One region of the Massilia endophytica genome, then DNA from elsewhere that is predicted to be linked to it. Evidence: predicted binding sites of a transcription regulator. Region 1 holds the regulator's gene; each other region holds the start of a gene.
The links. Region 1 encodes FNR, which switches genes on or off when oxygen is low (the NO sensors DNR and NnrR bind a similar motif). Its sites were predicted from a motif close to TTGATNNNNATCAA; they were not measured.
Positions count from the first base shown of each region.

Region 2: a site for FNR is predicted at 2,640-2,653, ahead of LSQ66_RS14695 (universal stress protein). Genes of this name have one in related genera too.
Region 3: a site for FNR is predicted at 1,998-2,011, ahead of LSQ66_RS12435 (hemerythrin domain-containing protein). Genes of this name have one in related genera too.
Region 4: a site for FNR is predicted at 6,551-6,564, ahead of LSQ66_RS23150 (OmpW/AlkL family protein). Genes of this name have one in related genera too.

Region 1 is NZ_CP088952.1:4,816,507-4,824,150, reverse strand. Features, by position in the region: gene ccoN (cytochrome-c oxidase, cbb3-type subunit I) at 1-934, shown strand, start outside; gene ccoO (cytochrome-c oxidase, cbb3-type subunit II) at 948-1,562, shown strand; gene LSQ66_RS22140 (cbb3-type cytochrome oxidase subunit 3) at 1,564-1,728, shown strand; gene ccoP (cytochrome-c oxidase, cbb3-type subunit III) at 1,721-2,647, shown strand; gene ccoG (cytochrome c oxidase accessory protein CcoG) at 2,662-4,023, shown strand; gene LSQ66_RS22125 (FixH family protein) at 4,034-4,531, shown strand; gene fnr (fumarate/nitrate reduction transcriptional regulator Fnr) at 4,528-5,283, opposite strand; gene LSQ66_RS22115 (response regulator) at 5,440-7,644, shown strand, end outside.
Region 2 is NZ_CP088952.1:3,214,442-3,222,085, reverse strand. Features, by position in the region: gene hemP (hemin uptake protein HemP) at 1-121, opposite strand, end outside; gene LSQ66_RS14705 (Crp/Fnr family transcriptional regulator) at 252-1,049, opposite strand; gene LSQ66_RS14700 (response regulator) at 1,360-2,004, opposite strand; gene LSQ66_RS14695 (universal stress protein) at 2,098-2,565, opposite strand; gene LSQ66_RS14690 (protein phosphatase CheZ) at 2,888-3,712, shown strand; gene LSQ66_RS14685 (chemotaxis protein CheA) at 3,712-5,577, shown strand; gene leuC (3-isopropylmalate dehydratase large subunit) at 5,830-7,233, shown strand; gene LSQ66_RS14675 (entericidin A/B family lipoprotein) at 7,265-7,387, shown strand; gene leuD (3-isopropylmalate dehydratase small subunit) at 7,444-7,644, shown strand, end outside.
Region 3 is NZ_CP088952.1:2,773,515-2,781,158, forward strand. Features, by position in the region: gene LSQ66_RS12430 (DUF349 domain-containing protein) at 1-1,192, opposite strand, end outside; gene LSQ66_RS12435 (hemerythrin domain-containing protein) at 1,258-1,932, opposite strand; gene LSQ66_RS12440 (DUF2804 domain-containing protein) at 2,097-3,083, opposite strand; gene LSQ66_RS12445 (winged helix-turn-helix domain-containing protein) at 3,080-4,312, opposite strand; gene LSQ66_RS12450 (sensor domain-containing diguanylate cyclase) at 4,436-7,084, shown strand; gene LSQ66_RS12455 (exonuclease SbcCD subunit D C-terminal domain-containing protein) at 7,097-7,644, shown strand, end outside.
Region 4 is NZ_CP088952.1:5,049,476-5,057,119, reverse strand. Features, by position in the region: gene LSQ66_RS23195 (sodium/glutamate symporter) at 1-225, shown strand, start outside; gene LSQ66_RS23190 (NAD(P)/FAD-dependent oxidoreductase) at 222-1,481, opposite strand; gene LSQ66_RS23185 (c-type cytochrome) at 1,491-1,790, opposite strand; gene soxA (sulfur oxidation c-type cytochrome SoxA) at 1,802-2,560, opposite strand; gene soxZ (thiosulfate oxidation carrier complex protein SoxZ) at 2,557-2,883, opposite strand; gene LSQ66_RS23170 (SoxY-related AACIE arm protein) at 2,883-3,326, opposite strand; gene soxX (sulfur oxidation c-type cytochrome SoxX) at 3,323-3,772, opposite strand; gene LSQ66_RS23160 (xanthine dehydrogenase family protein molybdopterin-binding subunit) at 3,790-5,967, opposite strand; gene LSQ66_RS23155 ((2Fe-2S)-binding protein) at 5,964-6,464, opposite strand; gene LSQ66_RS23150 (OmpW/AlkL family protein) at 6,623-7,237, shown strand; gene LSQ66_RS23145 (alpha/beta hydrolase) at 7,391-7,644, shown strand, end outside.

The DNA of each region.
Region 1 (7,644 bases):
CGGCTACATCCTCGCCGTGACCCTGCTGCACGTGGTGAACGGCATGAGCATGCCCGCTTCGCTCACGAAATCCTATTCCATGTACAGCGGCGTGCAGGACGCCATGATCCAGTGGTGGTACGGCCACAACGCCGTGGGCTTCATCCTCACTGCGGGCTATCTCGGCATGGTGTACTACTTCATTCCGAAGCAGGCCGAGCGCCCCGTGTATTCCTACCGCCTGTCCATCGTCCACTTCTGGGCGCTGATCTTCACCTATATGTGGGCCGGTCCCCATCACCTGCACTACACCGCGCTGCCCGACTGGACGCAGTCGCTGGGCATGGTGTTCTCGCTCATCCTGCTCGCGCCGTCCTGGGGCGGCATGATCAACGGCATCATGACCCTCTCGGGCGCCTGGCACAAGCTGCGCACCGATCCGATCCTGAAGTTCATGATCGTTTCGCTCTCCTTCTACGGCATGGCGACCTTCGAAGGTCCGATGATGTCCATCAAGACCGTGAACGCGCTCTCGCACTACACCGACTGGGGCATCGCCCACGTTCACGGCGGCGCCCTGGGCTGGGTGGGCTTCATCACCATGGGCTCCATCTACTACCTGCTGCCGCGCCTCGCGGGCCGCAAGGAAATGTACAGCACGAAGCTGGTCGACCTGCACTTCTGGGTAGCCACCATCGGCGTGGTGCTCTACATCGCCGCCATGTGGATCGCCGGTGTGATGCAAGGCCTGATGTGGCGCGCGGTGAATCCGGACGGCACGCTGACCTACACCTTCGTCGAAAGCGTGAAGGCCACCTATCCCTACTACGTTGTGCGCCTTGCGGGCGGCGCCCTCTACCTCGGCGGCATGTGCGTGATGGGCTACAACACCTGGATGACGCTGCGCGGCCGCGAAACCGCCGCCGCCCGCATCCCCGAACTGAAAGCGGCATGAAGGAGCAAGACAGATGAAATTTTCACATGAATGGATCGAGAAGAACCCCTGGCTGCTGATCGCGCTGGTGACCCTGGTGGTGTCGGTGGGCGGCGCGGTGGAGATCATTCCCCTGTTCTTCCAGAAGTCCACCACCGAGCCGGTGGCAGGCCTGAAGCCCTACACCCCACTGCGCCTCGTGGGCCGCGACATCTATGTGCGGGAAGGCTGCTACAACTGCCATTCGCAGATGGTGCGCCCCTTCCGTGCCGAGACCGAGCGCTATGGCCACTATTCGGTGGCCGGGGAGTTCGTCTACGACCGGCCCTTCCAGTGGGGCTCCAAGCGCACCGGTCCCGACCTGGCGCGCGTGGGCGGCCGCTACAGCGACGAATGGCACCGCGCCCACCTGCAGAACCCGCGCGACGTGGTGCCGGAATCGAATATGCCGAACTACCCCTGGCTGGCAAAAACCCGCCTCGTTCCGGCCGAAGTCGTGCCGAAGATGCGCGCCCTGCAGCGCCTCGGCACCCCGTACACCGAGGAGCAGGTGAAGGCCGCTCCGGCGGAGCTGGCGGACAAGACGGAAGAAGATGCGCTCGTGGCCTACCTGCAAGGCCTGGGCACCCTGATCAAGACGAGGAACTGAAATGGCAATCGAAAATGTGTTTGACAGCGCCAGCAGCGTGATGACGGTGATCTCATTCATCACCTTCGTCGGCATCTGGGCATGGGCCTGGGCGAAATCGAACCGGGACAGCTTTGCGCAGGCCGCGCAGCTGCCCTTCGCGGACGAGGAGAAAGACCATGTCTGACTTCACCAACGGTTTCTGGAACGGCTTCATTATCGTTCTCACGCTGCTCGGCGTAATCGGCTGCGGCGTGCTGCTGTACACGCAGTCCGTGCACAAGGTGCTGAAGGACCACAAGGGCCCCGTCGGCACCACGGGCCACATCTGGGACGAGGACCTGACGGAACTGAACACGCCCATGCCGCGCTGGTGGATGTGGCTCTTCTACATCACCATCGTTTTCAGCCTGGGCTACCTGTTCCTCTACCCTGGCCTGGGCAGCTACGCGGGCACGCTGGGCTGGGCCTCCTCCGGCCAGTACAAGCAGGAGCTGGCGAAGGCGGACGCCGACTATGGCCCCCTGTTCGCCAAATACCAGTCGCAGGACCTGAAGGCCGTGGCGGCCGATCCCCAGGCACACGCCATCGGCGAACGCCTGTTCCTGACCTACTGCGCCCAGTGCCACGGCTCGGACGCGCGCGGCAACAAGGGCTTCCCGAACCTGACGGACAAGGACTGGCTCTATGGCGGCTCGCCCGACGTGATCAAGACCACCATCATGCACGGCCGTAACGGCGTGATGCCGCCGATGGGCGCCGCACTCGGTTCGGACAAGGACATCGAGAACGTTGCGCACTACGTCCTGAGCCTCTCGGGCGGTACCGCCGATCCGATCAAGACGGTGTTCGGCAAGGCCAAGTTCAGCGCCTGCATGGCCTGCCACACGGCGGCCGGCACCGGCAACCAGGCCCTCGGGGCGCCAAACCTGACGGACAAGGTCTGGCTCTACGGCGGCAGCGCCGAAACCGTGATGGAAACCATCCGCAAGGGCCGCAACAACACCATGCCCGCCTTCGCGGACTTCCTGGGCGAAGGCAAGGTGCACGTGCTGGCCGCCTATGTGTGGGGCCTGTCGAATCCCGTGGAAGTAGCGAAGAAGTAGAGAGAAGCAGCATCATGAACGCGCCGCAAGTCATCAAGATGTACGCCGCCCGCGAGGAGATCTATCCCCGCGAAATCAAGGGCCGATACGCCAGCCTGCGCTGGGTCTGCGTCTGGCTCACGCAACTGGCCTTCTACGGCCTGCCCTGGCTGAGCTGGAACGGGCGTCAGGCGGTGTTGTTCGATCTTGCGTCGCGCAAGTTCTATCTCTTCGGCCTCGTGCTCTGGCCGCAGGACTTCATCTACCTGGCGGTGCTGCTGGTGATGTGCGCCTGGCTGCTGTTCCTGGTGACGGCGGTGGCGGGCCGCGTGTGGTGCGGCTTCGCCTGCCCGCAAACGGTCTATACCGAGATCTTCCTCTGGATCGAGCGCAAGATCGAAGGCCGCCGCAGCGCGCGCATCGCGCTGGACCGCCAGCCGCCTTCGCTGAAGAAGTTCTCGCGCAAGAGCGCCAAGCACCTGGCCTGGGGCGCCGTGGCGCTGTGGACTGGCTTCAGCTTCGTGGGCTATTTCACGCCCATCCGTATGCTGGGAACGGAGGCGCTCACGTTCTCCTTCGGTCCCTGGGAGTGGTTCTGGGTGCTGTTCTACAGCTTCGCCACCTATGGCAACGCGGGCTGGATGCGCGAGCAGGTGTGCAAGTACATGTGCCCCTATGCGCGCTTCCAGAGCGCGATGTTCGACCGCGATTCCTTGATCGTCACCTACGACGCGAAACGCGGCGAGCCGCGCAATCCACGCTCGGAAGGCGGCTGCATCGACTGCTCCATGTGCGTGCAGGTCTGCCCCACCGGCATCGATATCCGCAAGGGCCTGCAGTACGAGTGCATTGGCTGCGCCGCCTGCATCGACGCCTGCAACAGCGTGATGGACAAGGTCGCGCAGCCGCGTGGCCTGATCCGCTACAGCACCGACCGCGCCATGGCGGAAGGCCTGGGCGCACGGGACATCCAGCGCCGCGCCCTGCGTCCCCGGGTGCTGATCTACACCGGCCTGCTGGGCGCCGTGGCCCTGGCATTCATCGCCGCGCTCTGGCTGCGCACGCCCCTCAAGATGGACGTGATCCGCGACCGCGGCTCGATGGGCCGCGAGGTGGAGGACGGGAAGATCGAAAACGTCTACCGCCTCCAGATCATGAACACGACGGAGGCGCCGCATACCTACCGCATCCGCGCGAGCGGCATTCCTTCGCTGAACGTGGCGAGCGATGCGGAAGTGACGCTGGCGCCCACCGAGACCCGCGCCGTTCCCCTGCGCCTGCGTACGGAACACGGCAAGGCGCAGAAAGGGTCGAACACCATCGAGATCACACTGGAAGCGCTGGACGATTCCGCCATTGCGGTCCACGAGAAGGCCGTCTTCATCGTGCCGCGTTAAGGAGAAGCACATGAACCCCGCAAGCACCCCCTGGTATTCCCACCGCTGGCCATGGCTGCTGATGGCCGGTCCGGCCATCGTGCTCCTGGCCTGCTTCTACACCAGCTATATCGCCTTCTCGCAGCAGGACGCGCTGGTGGTGGGGGACTACTACAAGCGCGGCAAGGCCATCAACCAGGACCTGCGGCGCGACAGGATGGCGTCGGCGCTTGGCCTGTCCGCCGAATTGCGCTATGACGCTGCGCGCGGCGCGCTGCAAGGCCGCGTCATCAGCCGTACGGCCCTGCCGCCCGGCGCGCTCGCCCTGCACCTGGCCCATGCCACGCAGCCGGAGCACGATGTGCGCCTGACCGTGCAGCCGGACGCGGAAGGACGTTTCACCGCCCCCCTGCCGATGCTGGAGCGCAGCCGCTGGGTGGTGCTGGTGGAAGGCGGCCAGCGCAGCTGGCGCCTGGAGGGAAGCTGGCAGTGGCCTATGGAACGCGAGGTGACGCTGCGCGCCGATTAGGCGCAAGTCTCCGTGCCGGCCGTGATGGCTTTCAGGCGCGGCAGGTCCAGCACCTGGATTTCGCGGTTGCTCACGCGGATCAGGCCCAGCTTCTTGAACTTGTTCAGCAGGCGGCTGATGCTTTCAATGGTCAGGCCCAGGTAGTTGCCGATGTCCTCGCGCGACATGCGCAGCTGGAAGGCAGTGCTGGAATAGCCCCGCGCCTCGTAGCGCGAGGCGAGGTTCACCAGGAAGGCCGCGAAACGCTGCGTGGCCTGCATATTCCCCAGCAGGAGCATCACGCTCTGCTCGCGGGTGATCTCCTGGCTCATCATGCGGTGGAAGTGCCGCAGCAGCGTGGGCATGTCTCCCAGCAGCTGTTCCAGGCTGGCGAAGGGGATTTCGCATACTTCGCTGTCCTCCAGGGCTTCCGCGCTGCAGTAGTGCAGGTCGGTGCTGATGGCGTCCATGCCAAGCAGCTCGCCCCCCATCTGGAAGCCCGTCACCTGTTCCTCGCCGCCGGCATTGATCTGGTAGGTCTTGAAGTGGCCGAGGCGGATCGCATACAGGCTCGTGAAGGGGTCGCCCACGCGGAACAGGGTGCTGCCCTTCTCCACCTTGCGGCGGCGGCCGATGATCTTGTCCAGCTTGTCGATATCGCCCATGTCCAGTCCCATGGGCAGGCAGAGCTGGTGCATGCTGCAGGTTGCGCAGCGCGCCTTGAGAATCTCGATGGTGGCGCCGGGCAGCGTGAGGGATGGCAGTTCGATCATGAAAGTTTCCGGGGATTGGCGTTTGCCCCAGTTTACCGGCTTGCGCCCGAATGAACAAACACCGCGCACCTTGCGCGTTATTGCCTCGCGGTATTGACCTTGCCACGCCCGGCTGTTGATAGCAAAATTTCCACAGCGCTTCCTCAACAGGACACCATGAAACCGCTTGGGATCAAAGCGAAGGTCGCCCTGGCGACCAGCGTCACTTCGATCGTCATGATCGCGCTCGTCACTGCGCTGCTCTCGGACCGCATGCAGACGGACTTCACGCGCGTGCTGTTCGCCCAGCAGAGCGCCCTGGTGGCGCGCACCGCCGAAGAGCTGGATGACAAGATTTCCATGCTGTTCGACGTTATCACTCTTACCGCCAAGCACCAGCCGCGCGACATCGCGGGCGACCCTGCCGCGCTGCGTGCCTTCTACAAGGATCGGCCGGTGCTCTCCCTGTTCGACGACATTCTGATCCTGAGTCCGCAGGGGGTGATCCTGGCGGACGTTCCGGAAAGGCCGGGCCGCGCGGGCGTGGACGCATCCGACCGCGAATATTTCCGCCGAGTGATGACCAGCAAGAAGCCACTGATCGCCGGGCCGATGCTCGGCAAGGCAGGCAAGCGCCCGATCGTGCAGATGGTGGCGCCGGTGCTGGATCCGGACGGGAATGTGATCTGCATCCTGCTCGGCGTACTGCAGCTGTACAAGGACAATGTGCTGGGCCACCTGCGCACCGCGGAGGTGGGCCGTACCGGTTACTACTTCGCGGTCACGCGGGGCGAAGCGCCCATCTATGTGCTGCATCCCGATTCCGCACGGGTGCTGCAGCGCCGCCCTCCGGATGCCGATCCCGCCGTGGGCCATATGCTGCGCGACGGTACGACCGGCACCGTCATCACCGCCAACAGCTATGGCAAGCCCGCCCTGACCAGCTTCCGCAGGCTGAAAACTGTGGACTGGGTGCTGGCCGCATCGCTGCCGACGGACGAGGCCTTCGAGCCTTTCAAGGGGCTGCGCATGCGCATGGCTGTGTGGGGAGGACTGGCCTCCCTGCTGACCACCGCGCTGATCGTCTGGTTCACGGTGCGGCTGATGGCGCCCCTGGTCGACCTGCGCAACGCCATCCAGGGCCTGCGCGAAGAACCTGACGCGTTCACGCCCATTCCGGTCAGCAAGCATGACGAGATCGGCGAGCTCACTTCCGCCTTCAATGAGCTGATGGCTGCGCGCACGGCCGCCGACGAGCGCGCCCAGGCGCTGCGCAAGGAGCTCGAGGAGCAGCGCGACAAGGCCAACGCCGCCAACCAGGCCAAGAGCGACTTCGTGGCCAATATGAGCCACGAGATCCGCACGCCCATGAACGCGGTGCTGGGCATGGCCCACCTGCTCGGCAACACAAGCCTCACGGCGCAGCAGCGCAAATACCTGAACATGATACGCAGCGCGGGCGACACGCTGCTCTCCATCCTGAACGACGTGCTGGATTTCTCGAAGATCGAGGCGCAGCGCATGGAACTGTCGCCAGCGGACTTCGACCTTGACGACAGTATGAGCTCCCTCGCCACCACCATGACCATGAACGCGGGCGACAAGGAGCTGGAACTGGCCATTGTGGTGGACCCCGAAGTCCCCCGCCAGCTACGCGGCGACGCCCTGCGCCTGCAGCAGGTGCTGGTCAACCTTGCCGGGAATGCCATCAAGTTCACTGAGCAGGGAGAAGTTGTGGTGCGCGTTCACGTGAAGGAGAAGACGGATGGCAGAGCGGTGCTGCGCTTCGAGGTCGAAGACACCGGCATCGGCATGAGCCCCGCCCAGCAGGCAAGGCTGTTCCGCGCCTTCTCGCAGGGAGACCAGAGCATTACGCGGCGCTTCGGCGGCACGGGGCTGGGCCTGGCCATTACCCACCGGCTGGTGGCGCTGATGGGCGGAGAAGTCCAGGTACGCAGTACGGAAGGGCGGGGCAGCTGCTTCTCCTTCGCGCTGCCCTTCGAGGTGCTGCCCGATAAAACGCCGGCGAAGCGCGAACCGGCCATCGGTCCGCTGTCCGTGCTGGTGGCAGAAGACAACCGCACGAGCCGCGAGATGATCGGCCGCCTGATCGAGGCCTGGGGCTGGAGCGCCGACCTGGCGGCGGACGGAGCGGAGGCGCGGCGGCTCTTCGCTGAGCGCGAAGAGTCCTACGACATCGTGCTGGCCGACTGGCATATGCGCGGGACTGAAGGCGATACGGTGGCCCAGGAGATCCGGCGCATGGCCGGAGGCGGCAGTCCGCCCATCGTGGTGATGCTGAACGCCTTCGCGCGCGGCCAGCTGGAGGATATTTCGCTTTCGCCTGAGGCGGGCGTGGTGCTGGTGAAGCCCATCACGAGC
Region 2 (7,644 bases), 1.6 Mb from region 1:
GGTCTTGCATGAGGCTGGCGGTGCTGAAGCGGCGCACGGCCGGGGCAGCGGGGGCCGCAGCGTTGGCGCCGGCTGCGGGCGCGAGGGCCGCTGTGCCGGGTGGGGCGGTCGTACTTGGCATATGTCGTCCTCTAAATAAGAATCATTCGCATTTGAATTATTGGCCAGCCGTGCCGGAAACGCAAGTGTTTTCTGTACAAATGAAAAAAAGCCCGCCGAAGCGGGCCAAGCTGGGTAAGCCGAGTGAGAGATCAGACTGCCGCGACCAGCTGCACGGGCGGGGCGGCGGGTTCGGCGGCCTTGCCGCGGGCCGCGCCCGGGGCTTTGGCGCGCGAACGCGAAGGCGGCAGGCGGCGCAGGGTCTTGAGGGCTTCGGGATCCTTGATGCCGATGGTGCGCTGGTCCACCGTGATGAGGCCGATCTCGTTGAATGCGGAGAGCGTGCGGCTCACGGTTTCCAGGGTCAGGCCCAGGTAGCTGCCGATTTCATGGCGCGTCATGCGCAGGTTGAACAGCTTGCTCGAATAGCCCATCTGGGCGAAGCGTTCGGCCAGGGAGATGAGGAAGCGGGCGACGCGCGCCTCCGCGCTGAGGGCGCCCAGCATGCCGATCATGGCCTGCTCGCGCACCAGTTCGCGGCTCATCACGCCGTACATCATGTTCTCCAGTTCCAGGTGCACGCGGCCGAGGGCCGTGAGCTTCTTGAAGGGCAACAGGATGAGGTCGCAATCGGAGAGGGCCACCGCTTCCGAGGCGTAGTGGCGGGTGTGGATGCCGTCCACGCCCAGCATGTCGCCCTTCATGGGGAAGCTCAGCACCTGCTCGTTGCCGAATTCGTCGATCAGCACCGTTTTCAGGAAGCCGGAATTGACGATGTAGAGCGTGTCGAAGGCCTGGCCGATGGTGTGGATGCGCTGGCCCGTCTTGAACTGCACGTGCTGGAACAGCAGTTCATCGGTATGGATATTGCAGGCCGGAATACGCAGCAGGTCGCAGACTTCTTTAAGGTTGGACCACAGCCGGCCTTGACGTTGGCGGCCCGCTTCCATGACGGTGGCGGGGCTGGTGGCACGCATGTCGGTAGTTTGCATGGAGTGCATGCTGTTCTCCTGTTCAGGTCATCCGAGTGCCGGAAGTTGGACTACGGGGTTTTTACCGTGCCGTCAGAACATGCTGAATTCTTGGCGGCAACTCACTTCGAATGGTTTCAGTATGCCAACTAGGTGGTAGGAATGATATCGGTAAGCGCTGAATATGCGCGTAGGAGCAGGCGTCAGGGTGTAGGAATCTTCCTAGTGCCTCGGCCTGCCGCCCAGAGGGATCAAGGGGGCGGAGCAGGGGGGCGAGGGGTGGGAATCTTTACGTCTTGAACGGCGACAGCAGCTTGTGCGCAACCGCGTATTGAACCATTTCGGAAAGCGAGCTCATCCCCATCTTCTGCATGATGCGGGTCTTGTGGGTGCTCACCGTCTTCACGCTCAGGTGCAGGCCGTTGGCGATCTCGGTGATGGATTTGCCGGACACGAGCAGGGAAAACACCTCGAATTCCCGGTCCGACAGCTGCTTGTGCAGCAGGCTCTCGTTGGGCGTCATGATATTGAGGGCCAGCTGCTCGGCGACCTCGGTGCTGATATAAGGCCTTCCAGATGCCACTTTTCGGATGGCCCCCACCAGCTGGGTGCCCGCGGACTCCTTTGTGAGATAGCCCTGGGCCCCGGCGCGGATGGCGCGCACGGCATATTGTTCTTCCTCGTGCATTGTCAGGATGAGCACGGCGAGCTTGGGCGCCTCGCTGCGCACCTGGCGGATCAGGTCCACGCCGCTGCGGCCCGGCATGGACAGGTCGAGCAGCAGCAGGTCGAAGCCGCCCTGGCGCACATGGCGCAACACCTCGAAACCGTCGGTCGCTTCCCCGACGATGTCCACATCCTGGGCGCCGTCGAGGATGCGTTTCAGGCCTTCGCGCATTATCGTGTGGTCATCGGCGATAACGATTCTTATCATTGATATGGGCCCGGAAAAAAGCAGATCTTGAATGCATTATTACATTAACTGGTATGCAATGCTTGGTGGAAACGATCCCGCAAGTTGCTGAAATCACTCGGCTTGCGGCTCCTTCAGCAAACGGTGCACCAGAACTGGTATGCGCGTATGCGACAGCACCTTGTTGGTAACGCTCCCCAGCAGGAGCTGGCCCCAGCCGCTGCGCCCGTGGGAGCCGATGAAGATGAGGTCGCAGCCATTGTTCTGGGCCACGTCCACGATCTTCAGGGCCGCGCTCTCGGAAAAGGCGGTCATGGCCTCGCAGCGCACGCCCTTCCTGGCGCAGGCCTCGACGATGGACTGCACGTGCTCGGCGCCCGCGCGCGCCATGGCGGCGCGGTATTCCTCCTCGCTCGGATAGCTGGGCGGAATGATCTCCACATAGATGGGGTACTGGTATTCCGGCGCCACGAAGAGCGCCAGCACCTCGGCCCCCATCTGCTGGGCAAAGGACACGCCCGCGCAGGCGGTCATGCGCGACACGGCCGAGCCATCGGTCGTGACCAGGATCTTGCGGTACATAACAGCCTCCCTCGAAAGAGTGGACCACAAGTTCATTGTAGTCCGATTTGCAAGGCTTGCCAGCTTGGAAAGATTTGATATCGCTCAAGAAACAGCGTGGAACAGCGCAAATTCGGCGCAAATAGTGCTTTTAAGCAGAACCCAAATACAACACTAGCCGGAAAGGGCTTCACTTTGGCCAGTCTTTGGGGATAGGGTGATTGAACAAGGGGGCAGGCCCCTGCTACACTCGCGTAAGTGCGTTAATATTGCCTAGCGTCATCGCGGAATGAGCGTGGAGCAAGAACGGCAGCAATTTTTTGATTATGGAGAAGCAGGGATTATGACCGACGCCGCTGATGATTTCGACGCATTATTCGAGGAAGTGTCCGCGCAGCGCGCCAGCGCCCCGGCTCCGGCCCCGGCACCCGCTCCGGCACCGGCCGCGGCGGCAGAAGACGATCTGGAAAGCCTGTTCGACGAAATCTCGTCCGCCCGCCCGGCCGCGCCTGTCGCCGCCGCGCCCGCCGCTGAAGCGGCTCCGGCCGTAGCGGCCGAGGAAGCCAGCCACGACGGCAGCATGTTCGAACGCCTGGGCGGCATCGTCCGCCTGCTGCACGACTCGCTGCGCGAACTGGGCTACGACAAGGCCCTGACCGAAGCCTCCTCCCAGATCGTGGACGCGCAGGACCGCCTGGAATACGTGGCCAGCCTGACCGAGCAGGCCGCCAACAAGGTGCTGAACACCCTGGACGACGGCATGCCCGCCCAGGACGTGCTGTCCAAGAAATCCAAGGAAATGGAAGACCGCTGGGCCGCCCTGTTCGAGGGCAAGCTGAGCATCGAGGAATTCAAGACCCTGGCGGGCGACTCGCGCGCCTTTGCCCAGGCCGTGTCCGAAGCGACCGAAGCCGAGAAGGCCCGCCTGCTGGAAATCATGATGGCCCAGGACTTCCAGGACATCACCGGCCAGCTGATCAAGAAGGTCGTGGTCATCACCAAGACTGTCGAGAACGAGCTGGCGCAGCTGCTCAAGGACAACGCGCCGCCTTCCGTACGCGAGAAGATTGCACAAAAAGAGGTGTCGCTGATGTCTGGCCCGTCGACGCCGAACGTGGCACTGAGCCAGGATAGTGTGGATGACCTTCTTGCCGATCTGGGATTCTAATGGACGATATGCTCAAGGAGTTCGTCGTTGAGGCGATGGACCTGGCAGTCAACGTCGAGGAGCACCTGCTGCGCCTCGAACGCGACCCAGACAACAAAGAGACATTGAACGCGGTGTTCCGCTCCTTCCACACCATCAAGGGTGGGGCGGGCTTCATGAACCTGGGCGCGCTGGTCACGGCCTGCCACCTCACGGAAAACCTGTTCGACGCGCTGCGCACGGGCGCCGCGCCGGTGACGCCGCTGTCGATCGAAGCGGCGCTGCAGGCCTCGGGCTTCGTGGCCGACCAGCTGTCCGAACTGAACAACGGCGCCGCGCCCGAAAGCCTGCCCGCCATGCCGCCGGACCTGGAAGCGATCCTGAAGGACGCCATCGAGGGCAAGGCCAGCGCGGCGCCGGCCAAGCCTGCCGCCGCGCCCGCGCCGGCCCCTGCCGCAGCCACCCCGGCTGCTGCCGCGCCGGCCGCCGCCGCAGCGCCATCGGCCGATGGCCTGGACTGGGAAGGCATGTACGAAGCCGTAATGCCGCCGGGCAGCTACACCCGTCCTGCGGCGCCTGCGGCAAGCGGCGCCACGCCGGAAGCGCTGGCGGCGGCCTCCGCTGCCGCTGCGGAAGCCCCCGCCGGGAAAAAATGGGACGGCGTCGAGCGCCGCGAGGAAAGCAAGCCCACCACGGCGCCGGCCAAGGAAGAAAGCATCCGTATCGACGCGGTCAAGCTGGACGCGCTGCTCGAAGTGGCGGGCGAATCCGTGCAGGCCGCCAACCAGGCCGCCGTGCTGCTGGAGCGCCTGCAGCAGTTCAAGTTCGAAGGCCAGGCCGCCACGCTCATGTCGGCCCTGACCGAAACCCTGGAGCGCGCATCGCGCTACTCCACCGAACTGCAGCGCGCCACCCTGGCCACCCGCATGCAGCCGGTGGGCCGCCTGTTCCAGAAATTCCCGCGCCTGGTGCGCGAACTGGCCAAGGATCTGGGCAAGGAAGTCGAACTCACCATCGAGGGTGCGGAAACGGAAGTGGACCGCGTGGTGGTGGACAGCCTCTACGACCCGCTGGTGCACATGCTGCGCAACGCGCTGGACCACGGCGTGGAAGCGCCGGACGTGCGCGTGGCCGCAGGCAAGCCCGCCAAGGCCTATATCTCCCTGAAGGCATGGCAGGAAGCGAACAGCGTCATGATCGTGCTGCAGGACGACGGCAAGGGTATGGACCCCGCCGGCCTGCGCCGCAAGGCGGCCGAAAAGGGCCTGATCTCGCCGAGCGCCAACCTGACGGACGACGAGTCCTACCAGCTGGTGTTCCTGCCGGGCTTCTCGACCAAGGAAGTGGCGTCTTCCGTGTCCGGCCGCGGCGTGGGCATGGACGTGGTGAAGACGGCGGTGGAAAAGAACCGCGGCGCCATCCACATCGAATCGGCGCTGGGCAAGGGCACCAAGTTCGCCATCCGCCTGCCGATCGAACTGTCGATCGTGCCGACGATGCTGGTCTCGACCTCGGGCGCGCTGCTGGCGCTGCCGATGGCCGTGGTGCAGCGCGTCGTGGAACTGCCGGAAACCTTCATGGAAGTGGGTGGTGCGCCCGTGCTGAAGGACCAGGGCCGTCCGCTGCCGGTGCGTTCCCTGGCCGGTGCGCTGGGCTACGAACTGTGCTCCGAGCGCGTGGGCATCGTCATCAATTCGCCCCAGCCCTATATCCTGTCGGTGGAAGCGGTGGACGGCACTGCCGACCTCGTCATTAAACCGATGACCGCCATTGCGGTGGAAGGCATTACCGGCACCGCGCGCTCCGCGGAAGGCGAGCTGGTCCTAGTAGTAGGCCTATCCTTCCTCATGGACGGTTGCAGGAGCAATGTACGGATGGCGGCATAACAAAGCACCATCACCCAGTACCCAAAGCCTGCGACTCAACACCGCAGGCTTTTTTAATTTCTTAAAGGGGACAGACCCCTTTAAGAAAGTTTAATAAAGGGGTCTGTCCCCAATTAAGCAATAACTACGGCGCCGTCAGGCGCGCTTGGCATCAGGACGTATCGGCTCACGAGGCGGAATCCGGGCTTGTTTTGCAGCGCACAAACTGTGGCATAATCAAAATGGAACTCTCTCTCACAGGCAGTAGCAGCAATCATGAAGACGCTTTACGACAAACTCTGGGAATCCCATGTGGTGCGCACGGAGGACGACGGCACCGCCATCCTGTATATCGACCGCCATCTCGTCCATGAAGTGACCAGTCCACAGGCCTTCGACGGCCTGCGCGCTGCCAACCGCCAGCCGTGGCGCCTGTCCGCCACCCTGGCCGTGGCCGACCATAACGTGCCAACCACCGACCGCTCCCACGGCATCGAGGACCCCGTCTCCCGCCTCCAGGTGGAGACCCTGGACGCGAATACGAAGGAATACGGCGTCACCTATTTCAACATGAACGACAAGCGCCAGGGCATCGTGCACGTCATCGGCCCGGAGCAGGGCGCGACCCTGCCCGGCATGACCGTGGTCTGCGGCGACTCTCATACGTCCACCCACGGCGCCTTCGGCTGCCTGGCGCACGGCATCGGCACCTCTGAGGTGGAGCACGTGCTGGCCACCCAGACCCTGTTGGCGAAGAAGTCCAAATCCATGCTGGTGCAGGTGGACGGCGCTCTGCCCCCCGGCGTGACGGCCAAGGACATCGTGCTGGCCGTGATCGGCAAGATCGGCACCGCGGGCGGCACCGGCTACGCCATCGAATTCGGCGGCTCCACCATCCGTTCCCTGTCCATGGAAGGCCGCATGACGGTCTGTAACATGGCCATCGAGGCGGGCGCGCGCGCCGGCATGGTGGCCGTGGACGACACCACCATCAACTACGTGAAGGGCCGTCCCTTTTCGCCCGCCGGCCCGCACTGGGAGCAGGCCGTGGCCTACTGGCGCACGCTGCATTCCGATCCGGGCGCGAAGTTCGACATGGTCGTCACCCTGAACGCCGCCGAGATCCGCCCGCAGGTCACCTGGGGCACCTCGCCCGAGCAGGTCACCGCCATCGACGGCCGCGTGCCCGATCCCGACCAGGAGAAGGACGCCGTCAAGCGCGACGCCATGGAGAAGGCGCTGGTCTACATGGGCCTCACGCCCAATACCCCCATCTCCGATATCCGCATCGACAAGGTCTTCATCGGCTCCTGCACCAACTCCCGCATCGAGGACCTGCGCGCCGCCGCCGCCATTGTGCGCGGCAAGCAGCGCGCCTCGAACGTGAAGCTGGCGCTGGTGGTGCCAGGGTCTGGCCTGGTGAAGGAGCAGGCGGAACGCGAAGGCCTGGACCAGGTCTTCAAGGCCGCTGGCTTCGAATGGCGAGAGCCCGGCTGCTCCATGTGCCTGGCCATGAACGCCGACCGCCTGGAACCGGGCGAGCGCTGCGCCTCCACTTCCAACCGTAATTTCGAGGGCCGTCAGGGCCAGGGCGGGCGTACCCACCTGGTATCGCCTGCCATGGCGGCCGCCGCCGGTATCGCCGGCCATTTCGTCGATGTGCGCGCCCTGCGCTGACCCATAACAACCAGTTCAAGAGTCCAAACACATGAAAACCATTATCGCCATCGCCCTCACCGCTATCGTTCTAACTGGCTGCAACACCATTTCCGGCATCGGAAAGGACGTTCAGAAAGTCGGCCAGGTAGTGGAAGGCGCCGGCAAAAAATAACACCGCAGTACGGCGGGCCGCGACGGTCCCGCCGTCGCACCAACCCGCTGAGTATCATGGAAAAATTTACTGTTCTTGACGGACTCGTTGCACCGCTCGACCGCGCCAATGTCGATACCGATGCGATCATTCCGAAGCAGTTCCTGAAGTCGATCCGCCGCACGGGCTTCGGCCCCAACCTGTTCGACGAATGGCGCTACCTGGATCACGGCGAACCCGGCATGGACAACAGCAAGCGTCCGCTCAATCCGGACTTC
Region 3 (7,644 bases), 2.0 Mb from region 1:
CGGCGTCGAATTTCTCCCACAGGCTGCGGGGAGCGGGGCCGGATACGCCGTCCAGCGCCTTCCAGCGCTCGCGCATGCTGCCCACCTTCTTGGCCAGTTCGCTCATCGAGAGCTGCTGGGCGGGCAGCTGCTCCACCGCGTGCACCATCTCTTCACGCGAAACATTGCCGCTCCAGCGCGCCCAGTCGCCCAAGCGCTTGAGCTCGCTTCTCACATGGGCCAGGCGGTCGGCCTGGGGCGGCGTGAGGCGGCCCGTCTTGGCTTCCTTGAGCGCCTTGTCGAGATCGGAGGCAATGTGCAGCTGGCCCTGGCTGAGGGCGGCTTCCATCTGGTCCACCATGGCCATGAAGCGCTGGTTGGCTTCCTTGTCCGCCGGGGTGGCCTTGTGGCGTTCGCGCGCAGGCTTGGCGGGCGCAGCGGCCGTTTCCGGCGCGGCGCTCTCGGACGCGGGCGGGGCCGCGTCGGGCGCCGGCGCCGGGCTGCCTGCCACGCGGGCCCGCGCCGCCGCCAGCGCTTCGTCGAAATCGTTCAGGAGATGGCGCGGCAGCGAGGCATGCTCGGGCGCCGCCAGCTGGGCCGCATGGGCCTCGGCAATACGGGCCAGTTCGGCCTCCCCCGCTTCGCCGGGCGCCAGCTGGCGCAGCACGTTCAGCTCGTCGCGCATCTGCCGCTGGAGAGTGACCTGGGTTTCCAGCCGGGCGCCCAGGGCCGTGCGCAGCTGGTCGAACTGGGCCGCCAGGGCGGGCGGCGCGGCGATCACCTGCCACTGGCGGTCGAGGTCGGCCACCTGGTTCGGGGCCAGCTTTTCTTCCTGCAGGAGGCGCTGGGCATTGGAAATGGTGAGCTCGGCCTGCCGCTCCTCGGCCTGGCGGTGGCGGATGGCGTCGAGGCGGCCCTGCACCAGCTTGGCCACGCGGCGGTCCGAATTGCGCACGGCCTGCTGTACCTTGGCCAGCATGTCCTGGGACACCACGTGCTCGGCCGCAGCCAGCCGCACGTCGGCGAATTCGCTGTGCAGGATCAGTTCGACGGCCGCGGCTTCGTCCCCGGCCAAGGCGCGGGCCTGCTCCACCTGGGCGGCCCGGCGCGCCGCCGCGTCCGCTGCGGCAGCCTCGCCCGCTGCCGCGGGCTGGCCGGCATCGCTGTCGGAACCGGAGGATTCGCCTGGACGCTTGCGGAGAAATTCGAACATGATGAGCTATGGATGGATCAAAACCACCATCATAGCGCAGCGCCGCTTTTCACGGCGGGCGGACCCTATTCGGCCGCAGCACGGTGTGCGGCGCGATGGCGGCGCTGGAAATGCAGGTCGGGCACCCGGATGTCCATGGCCTGCACCGCACCGGCTGCGGGCGCGGCGCGCGGCAGCAAGGCAATGGGCTCGGCTTTCTGGACCGGCTGGCCGGGCTGGGCGGCGGTGCGGCGCGCCTCGGCGACTTCGGCGTCGTGGGCCAGCAGCTGGTTGGCGATGGAAAACCAGGCTTCGCCGCCGATGACGGTGCGGGCGATGCCGAACAGCTCGGTCTCCTCCTTTTCCAGGCGCTTGAGCATGGCCTGGCAGAAGCCGTCCATGGCCTCGCAGACGGCGGCGGCCTGGGCCTGGCCGTCCGCGCCCAGCTGCTCGACCTGCAGCTTGACCCGGCGGATGAGGGCCAGGGCGTTCTGGTTCAGGCGGCTCAGCTCGTCCAGCAGCTTGTCGGCGCGCTCCGTGGCCTGGCGCACGGCGGGAATCAGGTAAAGCTCGACCTTGCGCCAATGGCAGGCCTGATAAAGCTGGTCCAGCATTTCGCAGGCGTGCTCCAGCTGCGCCAGGCTCAGGGTGCTGTGGCGCATGAGGTTGGCGTGAATTGTCTTCTGGAAAGACTGGAGACTGAGGCGCACGCTGGCCTGCTCGACAGACAAGGCAACCAGGGTGTAAGTGGCCGTTAACATTCTGACTCCCAATGACACTGTGGCGGAAAGGAAGTTCAAGTGTAAAGATGCCCGACAAGCCCACTTTGACCTTGCTCAAGGCCGTAACCTCAGCGGAGTCCTATTAAGTTAGGATGTTTTCATGGGCAATTCAAGCAAAAGATCGCCCAGCTCGGCTGGATACGTTACCAGCGCGAGTAGTGGTCCTCGGTCACGCCCACCAGGCTCTCGACCATGCGTTTGGGAGCGTCCGGGCTGGCGCGCACCCAGCCGCTGAAGCTGCCGATGGGCTGGATGTAGCGGCTGGCGGCCACCACCATCCTGCGGTCCTGGCGGCGCGCGCTTTCGGGGGTGAAGATGAGGTCCAGCTGGTCGTCCTCGGTGAAGATGTGCCAGGGCTCCAGCGGGTCCTTCTGGTCGTAGATGAAATGGGCGGGGGCCAGCGGGATGAGTTCGCCATCCAGCCACAGGGCGTTCTCGTTGCCGCCGAAGTAGCCCGCCTGCAGGTTGAAGCCCATGTCCAGCGTATGGGCGGAAGCCCATTTCCAGGACGTCTCGCGCGCCAGCAGGCCGTTGGAATAGTCGAAGCTGGCGGCGCCGCCGTCCAGCCGGTATTCGTCGCGCCAGGTGCGCACCTCTCCGCTCAGCGCCATGCCGGGGGATTTCTGCGTGGCGTGCACCGAGCCGCCATTGACCGTGCCCGTGGCCAGCAGCAGGGGCGCGGACGGCGGGCCGAATTCCGCGTCGATCTCCAGATACGGGCACACCAGGGTAAGGCGGTAACGCCCGTCCGCCAGCGCCTCGATATCGATGCTCGTGCCGCGCGCCGAGAAGCTGCTGCTGCCGCCCGCGCTGTCCGCCACACGGGCGGAGGCGCCGAAGGGACGGCCGTCCTGCGAGAAGTTGGCCACGATGTCGCCGTCGTTGCGGTCGAAGGCGTAGCCGAAGCAGGTGCTGGTCCAGCCCACGTCCACGATGGCGACGGCGCACAGCACCTGTTCGCTCACCAGCGCCACGTAGTGCCACTTCTTGTGGTGGAACCGGCGCCACAGCGCGCTGCGCGCGTGGGGCGCGGCAAGTCCGGCCCAGTCGAAGCTCTCCGCCTCGCCTGCAAAGCGGCCAAGCAGCGGCAGGCCGTCCGGTCCCACGATGTGCTTCGGCGCGCGCTTCATGCCGCCATCGCCTCGCCGTCCAGCGCGGCCTGCAGCATCGGTCCGAAGGCTGCGGGTTCGCAGCGCTGCAGCCTGACCTGCGGGCACTGGTGCCATGCGGCGCAGCGCTGGAAGGCTCCCGCCACGTCGCGCACGAAACGGTCGGTCAGGCGCACGCCCGGTTCCAGCGTGAGCGCCTTCAGTTCGAAGACACCTTCGCGGCGGTGCGCCTTGGCGTCCACCCGCCCCACCAGTGCGCCGCGGCGCAGGATCGGCAGGGTGAAATAGCCGTAGCGGCGCTTCTCCGCAGGCGTATAGCATTCGAGGCGGTAGTCGAAATCGAACAGTTCGAGCGCGCGGCGGCGGTCCCATACCACCGGGTCGAAAGGCGAGAGAATCGTGGTCACGCTGGGCGCCAGCGCCCCGTCCTGGGCGGCGCGCGCCAAGTCCGCCAGGTCGGGATGGATGTAGACCGGCTCCTTCCAGCCTTCGACCCGTGCGCGCAGCAGCAGGCCCTGCTCCGCAAACGCTTCGGCGTTCGGGCGCGGCGGCTTGGTACGGTAATAGTCGGCGATCCATGCGGCTTTCGACAGGCCGAGGGCGCGCACGGTCTTGAGGGCTAGCTCGCGCTGCGTTTCTTCGGATGGGGGGAGCTGGCTGTCGTCCCAGCCTGGCAGCACGCGCTCGGCGATGTCGTACACGCGCTGGAAGTTCTGGCGGCGCGCGATCATCAGGCGGCCCGCCGTGAACAGCACTTCGAGGGAGCGCTTCTCGGGCTTCCATTCCCACCAGCCGCCGCTCTTGCCGTCGTTGCGTTCGAAATCGGAGGAACGCACCGGCCCCTTGCTGCGCACGTGATCGAGCAGCGCATCCACTTCGGTGCGGCGCTCCTGCATCCAGCGCTCCGAGTACTTCCACCCCATGGCGGCGGGATCGAGCATGCGGTGGCGCATCAGGCGGTAGTCCTCGATGGGCAGGAAGCAGGCCTCATGCGCCCAGTACTCGAACAGCTTGCCCTCGGCCAGAAGCTCCTCCAGCCAAGCCAGGGGATAGTCGCCGAGGCGGCTCCACAACACCAGGTAGGGGCTGCGCGCAACCACATGGATGGTGTCGATCTGCAGCACGCCGAGGTGGCGGATGGCGTCCAGCACGTCGGCCTTGCGGGCTTTTTTCCTGCGCGGCTGCAGCAGTCCCTGGGCGGCCAGGTGCAGGGCGCGGGCGGCGGGCAGTGAGAGTGTGAAATCGGTCAAAAGGTCGTCCTCGGCTAGTCGGCGTGGCTATTCTAATAAAGTTTCCGTGAGGACCCCATATTTGTGGTGCCAAGGGCGGCATTTGCAGGCAGAATACTGTGCAGGAACAGGAGAATTCGACACGTGACAGCGACTACGACCACCGTCCTGCGGCTCGTGAGAAAAATGTATCGGGCGATACTGCTGCCCGGCTTTACCCTGGTCCTGCTGGCATCGATGTGGGCCGCCGTCGCATGGCAGATAGGACAGGAGCAACACAGCGCGCATATCGAGGCCGTGCTGCATGCCCATGCGCAGGCGCGCACCATGGCGGAAAACGCGAGCCACCTGCTGCGCCAGACCGATCACGCCACCCAGCTTTTCAAGCTCAAATTCGAGGAAACGGAAGGCGCCCTGCGCCTGCCTGAGTTCACGCGCCGCAATGGCCTGCTCGATTCGCTCATGCCCTCCAAGCTGCAGCTGCCCATCGCCCTGTACGGGCCGGACGGCCAGCTCCTGGACAGCCTGTATGGCAGCTTCCCAGCCAGCGTGGGAGAACGGAACTTCTTCCGCACGCTCGGAGCCAGCAGTGCCGACCTGGCGCTGGTCACGAATCCCATGGTGGATCCGCTCAGCAAAAAATGGCAGATCCAGATTTCGCGCCGCCTGAACGACCGCAAGGGCGGCTTTGCGGGAGCGGTGGTGATGATGGTCGATCCCGCCTACTTCGTGGAGGATTACGACCGCCTGCACCTGGAATCGGGTGGCATGATGATGCTCCTCAGCCGGGATACAGGCCTTTCCACCGGCCGCGTGGACGACACGCTCTTCATCAGCGATAACATCGACTTCGTCCCCTCCTCCGATCAGCTCCGGCTTCCCGAGGAAGTGCTGCTCAAGCGCCCCTTCGACGCGATGGAAAGGATCTACAGCTTCCGCGAGATGCCACGCTACGGCCTGACGGCGGTGGTGGGCATCAACACCCGGCACGCCATGGCGCGCTTCGAACGCCGCCGCAGCCTGTATTTCGGCGCGGTGACGGCCGCCTCGCTGCTGGTACTCGCGTTCGCGGTGCTGCTGTTCCAGCAGGGCCGGCGCCTGCGCAACAGCAGCCGTATCGCGCTTGAGGCGCAGCAGCAGCTGCGCGCGGCCGCCGATGCGAGCCTGGACGCGGTTTTCCTGCTCAAGGCCTGCCGCAGCGCGGGAAAGGTGGTCGACTTCACGCTGGTCGACGTCAACGAACGCGGGGCGCAGATGCTGGGCTATCCGCGCGCCGCGGCATTGGGCAAGCGCATCGGCGAACTGGAGCCGGCCTGGCGCAGCGAGGGCTTCATCGACAAATACTGCTCCGTGCTGACGACGGGCCAGCCGCTTGAAGAGGAATTCGAAACCCGCAACCTGCCCGGCGAACCGCGCTGGCTGCGGCACCAGATCGTGGCCATCGAAGACGGCGTCACCGTCACCACCCGCAACATCACGCCGCGCAAACTGGCCGAACTGGCCATGCGCCAGAACCAGGCGGAGCTCGCGGCCGTCAACGATGCATCCCCCCTCGGCCTGCTGCGCGCCGACCGCTTCGGCCACTGCACCTACGTCAACCGCACTTTCGAAACCATTACCGGCATGTCGCGCGCCCTGGCCCTGCATGACGGCTGGATGCAGGGCGTGCACCCGAACGACCGCGAGCTGCTGCGCAACGCGCTGGAGCAGCTGCGCAGCACCCACCAGCCCTTCCAGGACACGGTACGCTGCGTACACCCGGACGGCACGCTGGTGTGGACCTCCGTGAAGATCGCTCCCATCGTGGTGGATGGGAGGATCGAGGGCTACGTGGGCACGCTGGACGACATTACCGTGGTGCGCAAGTCCCTGATGGCGCTGCGCGAAAGCGAAGCCCGCCTGCGCACCATCGCCGACTCCCTGCCGGCGATGATCGCGTACATCGATTTCGACGAGATCTTCCGCTTCCAGAATGTGGCCTATGAGCGCGAATTCAGCGTCAACGGCGAGCCGCCCACCGGCCACCCCGTGCGCGAAGTGGTGAGCGAGGAACGCTACCGCTTCCTGCAGCCCTATATCCGCCGCGCGCTCAAGGGCGAAACCCTGAGTTTCGAGGAAGAGGACGACAGCGGGCCGATGCCGCGCACCTTCGAAGTCGTCTACATCCCGCAGATGGATGCGGATGGCATTACCGTTATCGGCTATCACGTGATGCGCCAGGACGTCACGGCCCAGAAGCGCGAGAAGCAGCGCCTGCTCAAGCTCTCGCAGATCGATGCGCTCACGGGCCTGACCAACCGCGCGGGCTTCCTGCAGAAGCTGGGCGAGAGCATGATCGCCTGCCGCGAGCAGGGCAGCACCATGGCCATCATGTACATGGACATCGACCGCTTCAAGCCCGTGAACGACACCTACGGCCACAGCGTTGGCGATGCGCTGCTGCGCGCCTTCTCCGGCCGCCTCACCCATGCCCTGCGCGGCACCGACACCGTGGCGCGCCTGGGCGGCGACGAATTCACCATCATCATGGAGCGCATTGCGCGCCGCGAGGATGCGGCAGCGACGGCAGCCAAGATCGTGAGCGCCATGCAGGCGCCATTCGACCTGGATGGCATCAAGGTCAGCATTTCCACCAGCATCGGCCTCACCTTCTATTCGAACGAGGACATGAGCAGCGCCGACCTGCTGAAGCGCGCCGATGTGCTGCTGTACGAGGCGAAACAGGCGGGCCGCAACACATTCCGTTCCGGCCCCGCCCTTGCGCCGGAACAGGCGGCGCCGGACGCCGCCTGATAAAATCGCGGCATGCGTCTTCTGCACACCTCGGACTGGCACCTCGGCCAGTCGCTCCACAATTTCGACCGCCACTACGAGCACCAGCGCTTCCTGGACTGGCTGCTCGACCTGATCGTGAGCGAGCGCGCCGACGCCCTGCTGCTGGCGGGCGATGTGTTCGACAACGCCAATCCCTCGGCCGTGTCGCAGCGCCAGTTCTACCGCTTCCTGCAGCAGGCCCGCGAGCGCGCGCCGCAGCTTGACCTCGTGATCATCGCGGGCAACCACGACTCGCCCGGCCGCCTGGAGGCGCCCTTGCCGCTGCTGGAAGCGCACGGCGCCCGCGTTGTCGGCAATGTCACGCGCAAGGAGGACGGGAGCATCGACGTGGGCGGCATGGTGCTGCCGCTGAGGAATGGCGACGGCAAGGTGGCCGCATGGTGCATCGCCATTCCCTTCCTCCGGCCGGGCGACGTTCCACGCGTGGAAGCGGGCGAAGGCGAAGAAGCGCCGGATCCGTACCTGGCCGGGATCGCGGAGCTGTACCGGCTCGCGCTGGAGCACGCGCTGTCCCTGCG
Region 4 (7,644 bases), 230 kb from region 1:
ATCTGGCCTTTGCTTGGCCGCGACCATGAAGCGGGCGTGGGCACCGCGGGCCTTGCCGGTTACGGCATAGGCTCCACCGCCACCGCCGTGGCGGCGATGGACGCGATCACGCGCCAACGTGGGCCCGCGCCGCGCGCCACCACCATCGTTCCACCCACCGGTGGCTTCCTGATCGACCTGACCAACGCGCCGGTAATCAGCGCGTTCATCCGGGGCCTGAGCTAGCTTAGCGTGTCGGACCAGATATTCCTGGCCCAGCTCATCGCATACACGCCTTCCGTTTCGCTGGGCCCGCCGGATACGCCGCCCGAGCCGGGAACCACCAGCAGGGTTTTCTTCTCCGCGTTGTAGGCGTGGACCGAGGCGACATGGATCACGTCCTTGTCGCTGACAAAGCTGTAGCAGGTGTTTGTCAACATTGGCACGGCCTGGGGCTCGCGGCCGTTAAGCAGATCGACCACTGCGGCTGCGCACACCTTCGCGTGCTGGTTGGCCATGTGGGCCGACTTCGGCATCAGCGGCGCTGCCTGGATGGCGTCGCCGATCACGTGGACCTTCGGCGCGAGCACCGATTCGAAGGTTCGGAAGTCCACCTCGCACCAGCGCTGGCCTTCCTTCATCAAGCCCGTTTGCGTGGCGATGGCGCCCGCCCGGTGCGGGGGAATCACGTTCAGCACATCGGCCGCCTGCCTGTCGCCCAGTTCGGAGATCGCTGCGTTGCCTGGCGCGTCCACGTCCACGGTGCGGAAGCCGGGATGGTATTCGACGATGCCGCCATAGCGCTCCTTCCACACGCGCTTGAACAGCGCGCCCTTGGACACCACGTCTTCGTTCGCGTCCAGCACCAGCACCTTCGACTTGGGCTTGCGGCGGCTGAAGTAGAAGGCGATCTGGCAGGCGCGTTCATACGGTCCCGGAGGGCAGCGGTAGGGGGCAAGCGGAATCGTGATCGCGCATACGCCGCCGTCGGGCATGGCGTCGAGCTGGGCGCGCAGGGCGATGGTCTGGGCTCCGGCCTTCCAGGCGTGAAGCACCTTGTCCTGTGCGGTGGAGCTCATCATGCCTGGCAGTTCGTTCCACAGGAATTCGATGCCGGGAGAAACGATAAGGCGGTCGTACAGCAGCATGCTGCCGCCCGTGAGCACCACGGTGCGCTTCTGCGTATCGACGCGCGCGGCGGAGTCGCGCAGGATGCGCACGCCGTGATTGCGCACCAGCGATTCGTGGCTCATGGTGAGTTCGTGGATGCTTTTCGAGCCGCCCAGCACCAGGTTCGACAGGGGGCAGGAAATGAAGGTGGCGTTCGGCTCCACGATGGTGACGTCGATCTCGCCACCGCTCCACATGCGGATGTACTTGGCGGCCGTCGCTCCGCCGTAGCCGCCGCCGATGACGACGACGTGAGGCTTTGCGGGCACCGCTACGCTGGCGCAGCCGGTGGCGGCGAGGGCGGAAGCGAGAAGGAATTGGCGGCGTTCCATGGCGCGCTCCTATTTGCGCTGCGTGGCGAACCACGCTGCGATCTGTTCCAGCTGCTCGTCCGTATAGCCTTTCGCGAGCTGGCTCATGATGGTGGATGGCGCGCTGCCCGCCTTGAAGGCCTTGAGCTTGGCCACGAGCACATCGCGCGGCTGGCCTGCCAGCGCGGGCAGCGCGTTGCCGACCGTTTTGCCGTTTGTGCCGTGGCAGCCGCTGCATGTGGCGGCAAGGCGCGGCGCCAGGTTGGCGTCGGCCGCTGCGGCGATGCCTGCCAGGGGCAGCAGGAGCATGCATAGCGTCGTTCGTATCATCGGGACTCCTTTCATGGACGGACTCCAGGTGCTTCAAGCGGCATGCCCTGCGCGCGCAAGGCCAGCCAGGTTTCGAGATCGACAAGGTCCTGCGCGCCGAAGGGCGGCACTTCGGCCCGCACACCGTTCATGCAGTTGCGCAGGCGGCGCTGCAGGCTGCCCATGCCCTGCCATTCAAGGCGGTAGATGGGGTAGGCGCCCGCATGCCCTTGCGGGATCGGCGCGCCCGCCAGTTTCCGGCCCCAGTTGCTGTCGTGGCACTGGGCGCAGGACAGGTTGAGCTGGCCGATACGCTGCCCGAACAGTTTGCGGCCGCGGTCCGCTGCGGCGCTTGTGGCTGCGTCCTTCGGCGGGGTTATCGGCATGCCGCGCGACTGCAAGGCGATGAAGGCTTCCAGCCCAAGCAGCTCTTCGGATTCGGGCTTGAACGGGGCGGCCTTCTGCGCGCCCACCCGGCACTGGTTGATGCGCTGGCCGAGATTGACGACGTGGCCTGCCTGCTTGTCAAAGGCCGGGTAGCGCGCCGCTACGCCGCGCATGCTCTGTTTCGCGGGGCCATGGCAGGCGGCGCAGCTCCTGTCCGCCTTTCCCGCCTTCGCATTCCACAGGGTTTCGCCATTGGCGACCCACAGCATGGCAGGGTTCTGCAGGTCGTCGCGCTGCATGGCTTTTGTCGATTCGCTCATGAACTCGGCGCCGGAGCGGCGCGGGTCCTGCGCATGGGCGCACACGGCCGCCGCAAGCGCGAGAGCCGTCACTACGCGCTTCATGCGGGGCTCACCGTGAGGGACATGCGCTCGGTCTGCGCGAAGCCCTTGTCGCCTGCCCAGCTGAATTCTAGCGTTCCACTGTCGGTGGCGACAGTGAAGAAGGCGATATAGGGATTGGCCGAGATGGCGGGATGCAGCTCGGCGGCGAAGATGCGTTCGCCGTTGTAGCTGCAGCTGAAGCGGCGGATCACGTCCTGCGGCAGCAGCTTGCCATCGCTGCCGGGGCGGTAGCCCGTTTCCATGGGATGCGCGATCAGGGCACGGATCTCGATGATCTCGCCCTTCTTCGCCGTAGCAGGCATGTGGATCAGGGCGCGGGCCATTACGGCGCCTCCCCTTCCAGGCAGGCGGCCAGCGCCACGATCACGTCCACCGTATGCGTCCAGCAGCTGCCGTCGTTCATGCGGGCGATGGCAACAAGCTTCTGCGAAGTGGCGAGGCGGATGCGTGTGGAGACTTCAGCCTTGCCCGCGCGGGGGCCGAGCATGCAGCGAATGACTTCCGTTTCGGGATTGCGTTCGTTGAAGATGGCGATATCGGTCACGTGGTCGGCAGCGCTCATCGGGCTTTCGACTGTCACTGTGATGGGCACTGTGTTGCCGTTGTCGATCAGCTTCGCGATCTCCAGGTGAATGCGGCCCGGTTTCGGTGTTGCGTTGCCGGAGAAGGCTGCGATGGCGGCGGCCATGCGTTCCGGCGTGGCTGAGGCGGGCCGCACAAACGCCGTCAGCACCAGCCCTGCGAGAACCTCGCGGCGGCCGATCATGGCTTCGCCTCCCCGCGCAGGGTAAGCAGGTAGGCCACCACGTCCTCGATCTGCTGGGCGCTCAGGATGGATTTGCCCTGGTGCGCGGGCGCTACGCGCGCCAGGCCGGTGCTGCGGAAGTAGGCGGGCATGATGGTCTCGGGATTGATGCGGCTTGAATCGGCGATGCGCAGGCGCAGCTGCGCGGCGTTCCAGCGCGATCCAGCGCCCGCGAGGTCCGGCGCAAGGTCGCCCTGAAAGCGCTCCTCGGGAATCGGCCCGCTATGGCACAGCAGGCAGAGACCGAGCTGCCGGTTGGCGACGATGGCGCGGCCACGGGCAGCATCCCCTGCCGAGGCGCCCGGCAGGGGGTCGGGAATGCCGCCATCGCGCACGGCCAGCGTGGGCTGCGCACCCACGCTTCCTGCGGCAAGCAGGCAGGCCAGCGCCAGGGCTGAACGGATCATCGCTTTCGCGCCAGTCCTCAGGCCTTCTTCAGGCTGTGGTTCTTCAGGGGCAGGTCGCGAATGCGCTTGCCCGTGGCAGCGAAGATGGCGTTCAGCACGGCGGGCGCCGCCACGGCGATGGTCGGCTCGCCGACACCGCCCCAGAAGCCGCCCGACGGCATGAGAATGGACTCCACCGCAGGCATCTCGTCCATCTTCAGCACCTGGTAGGTGTCGAAATTGGTCTGCTCGATCTGGCCCTCCTTCAGCGTGCAGGCGCCGTAGAGCGCGGCGGACAAGCCGTAGACGAAGGAGCCTTCGATCTGCGCCTCCACCTGCTGCGGGTTCACCACGTGGCCCGGATCGGTGGCGGCAACGATGCGGTGGATCTTCAGCTTGCCGTCCTTGCTCACCGAAACCTCGGCGCAGGCGGCCACGTAGCTGCCGAAGCCCATTGCCTGCGCCAGTCCACGGTAGACGCCCTTCTTCGCAGGCTTGCCCCAGCCAGCCTTCTCGGCCACCGCGTTCAGCACTGCCAGGTGTTTCGGACTGTCCTTCATCAGCTTGCGGCGGAAGGCTAGCGGGTCCTGCTTCGTGGCGTGGGCGATCTCGTCGAGGAAGCATTCGACATAGATCGTGTTCTGGTTCAGGTTCACGCCACGCCAGAATCCGGGAGGAACAGGCGGATTGCGCATGGCGTGGTCGATCAGCAGATTCGGCACGCTGTAGGCGAAAGAGGATTCCGGGCCCGGGGGATTCAGGCCCTGGAATACTGCCGGATCCTTGCCGTCCTTGATCGCGCTCGGAATCACGTCCGCAAGGATGGACTGGCCCGAAATGCGCATGTGCAGCGCTGTCAGGTTGCCTTTCGCATCCAGGCCTGCGCTGAGCTTGCACTGGGTCGTTGGATGGTAGCGGCCGTGCATCATGTCTTCTTCGCGCGTCCAGATCAGCTTGACCGGCGTGCCTGGCATTTCCTTTGCGATCAGCACCGCCTGGCGCACCCAGTCGTGCGTGGCGCCGCGGCGGCCGAAGCCTCCGCCCAGGTGCACCTTGTAGACATCGCACTGCTTCTGGGGCAGGCCGGCCGCTTCCGACGTGGCGGCAAGCGCCGCTTCGCCGTTCTGGGTTGGGGTCCAGACCTCGCAGCGCTCAGGCGTCCAGCGCGCAGTGGCGTTCATCACCTCCATGGTCGCGTGGTTCTGGTGCGGGTAGGAATAGACCGATTCGATCTTGCGCACTGCCCCTGCCAGCGCCGCACGGGCGTCGCCATTACTGTTGCCGACTGCCGCACCGCCTGCATCCAGGCCTTCCTTCAGCATCGCTGCCACGTCGGCATTGGAGGTTTTGACGTTCGCGCCCTTGTCCCATTCGATCGGCAGCGCTTCGAGCGCCGTGCGGGCGCGCCACCAGGTGTCGGCAACCACCGCCACCGCGCTGTCGCCCACCTGCAGCACTTTCTTCACGCCAGGCTTGTCCTTGATGGCGTCCGCGTTAAAGCTTTTCACCTTGCCGCCGAAGACGGGGCAGTCCTTGATGGCGGCGTTCAGCATGCCCGGCATCCTGAGGTCCATGCCGTAGACCTGCTTGCCGGTGGTCTTGTCCACCGTATCCAGGCGCGCCAGGCGCTTGCCCGCGATCTTCCAGTCCTTCGGGTCCTTGAGCTTCACGTCCGTGGGCACCGGCAGCTTGCCCGCTGCGGCGGCCACCTGGCCGTAGGTCACCTTCCGGCCGCTCGGGGTGTGCGTGATGGTGCTGTTCGCAGCCAAGCATTCGCCCGCAGGCACATTCCACTGTGTGGCCGCTGCCTGCACCAGCATTGCGCGGGCGGCAGCGCCGCCTTTGCGCACATAGTCGTGCGACTCGCGCACGCCACGGCTGCCGCCCGTGGAGAAGCTGCCCCAGACGCGGTTGCGCGCCAGGTTGGTTCCGGGGGTCGGATATTCGGTAGTGACCTTGCTCCAGTCGGCGTCCAGTTCCTCGGCCACCAGCTGGGCCAGGCCGGTCAGGGTGCCCTGGCCCATTTCGGAACGGGCAATGCGGATGACGATGGTGTCGTCCGGCTTCACCACTACCCAGGCGTTGACTTCGGGCGGCATTGCATCCTGCGCCATGGCCTCGAAGGGAATGTGGAAGCCGACCATGAGACCCGCCGCAGCGGCGGCGGAACGGCCCATGAAGCTGCGGCGCGACGGAGAGGCGAGTTTGGCGCTCATGCTTTGCTCCCTTCCACGTGCTCGATGGCCAGGCCGGCCGTCTTCGGGTCGCCGCCGCGCGCAACGACGTGAATCGCCTTGCGCACGCGGTTGTAGGTGCCGCAGCGGCAGATGTTGGTCATGGCCGCGTCGATATCCGCATCCGTTGGTTTCGGTTTTTCCTTCAGCAGGGCAGTGGCGGCCATGATCATGCCGGACTGGCAGAAGCCGCACTGCGGCACGTCCAGCGCCGCCCATGCCTTCTGCACGGGATGCGAACCGTCCGGGGACAGGCCTTCGATGGTGACGATCTTCTGCTCGGGAGTCACGGTGGAGGCGGGACGCACACAGCTGCGGGTGGCTTCGCCGTCGATATGCACGGTGCAGGCGCCGCATTGGGCGATGCCGCAGCCGTACTTGGTGCCGGTCAGCCCCAACTGCTCGCGCAGCACCCAGAGCAGCGGCGTGTCCTCCTCCGCCTCGAATTCACGTACCTGTCCATTGACGTTCAACTTCATTCTTGTCTCCTGAGAGTGGGTTGTCCGGGTGCCAAGCGCAGCTATCTTACTCCGCTTTTTGGCCGGGCGTAATCAATCAGTCAATTTTGACTTGGATCAAAGTTTTTGTTGAGACAGATCAATAGACTGCGCTTGCCAATTGATGAAAAAGAGAGGAAATGATGAAACACGCAGTACTCGCAGCAATCGCCCTTGCCGCCGCCATGGCCGGCACGCACGCCTCGGCCGAAACTACGCCCTGGCAGGTGCGCGTGCGCGCCGTGCATATCGACCCGGCGGACAAGTCTGACCCCGTGGGCGGCGCCGGCGCGGCCAACCGCATCGGCGTGAGCAACAAGACCATTCCCGAGGTGGATATCAGCTACTTCGTGACGCCGCAGTTCGCGGCGGAACTGGTGCTCACCTACCCGCAGAAACATGATGTGCTCCTGGACGGCAAGGCAGTGGGCACCTTCAAGCACCTGCCGCCCACCCTGCTGGCCCAGTACCACTTCTCGCCGCAATCCGCCTTCAGCCCCTACATCGGCGCGGGTGTGAACTGGACCACCTTCTCGGCCAACCGCTTCCTGGGCGGCCAGGGCAGCCTGGAGCATGACAGCTTCGGCTTCGCGGCGCAGGCAGGCTTCGATGTGAAGCTTGGCCAGAACTGGTCGCTCAATGTGGATGTGAAGAAGATCGGCCTGCGTAGCGACGTGCTGCTTGGCGGTGCGCGGGTCAGCAGGGCGAAGGTCGACCCCGTCCTTGTCGGCGTCGGCGTGGGCTACCGCTTCTGATCATCCATACAAGTTTTCTCCAGCCTTTACCTGCCCCGGCTCCGGCCGCCGGCAGGTTTTTTTGCGGGCCAGCCCCGCCATCCTGCATTCTGTCGCACCGCCGAGACCCGCAGTCGGGCTCCTGGGTATGCTCGTCCATAACGATGGGAGAACATGATGGAACGACGCACCGTACTTGCCTTTGCAGCAGCGCTGGCCGTTGGGGCATACCGCATTGCCCCGGAAGCGAAAGCCGCTGGCAGCGGCTACGCCGTTGGTCAGCTCCGCACCGAATGGATGGAGAACATGCGGCGCCACACCGCAGTCGTGTACTACCCTGCCCGCGATGGCGGCGTGCACGAGGCGGCGCGCCGCTATCCCTTCCTCGTCTTCGCGCCCGGAATGAGCAAGCTCGCGGGGGACTACTC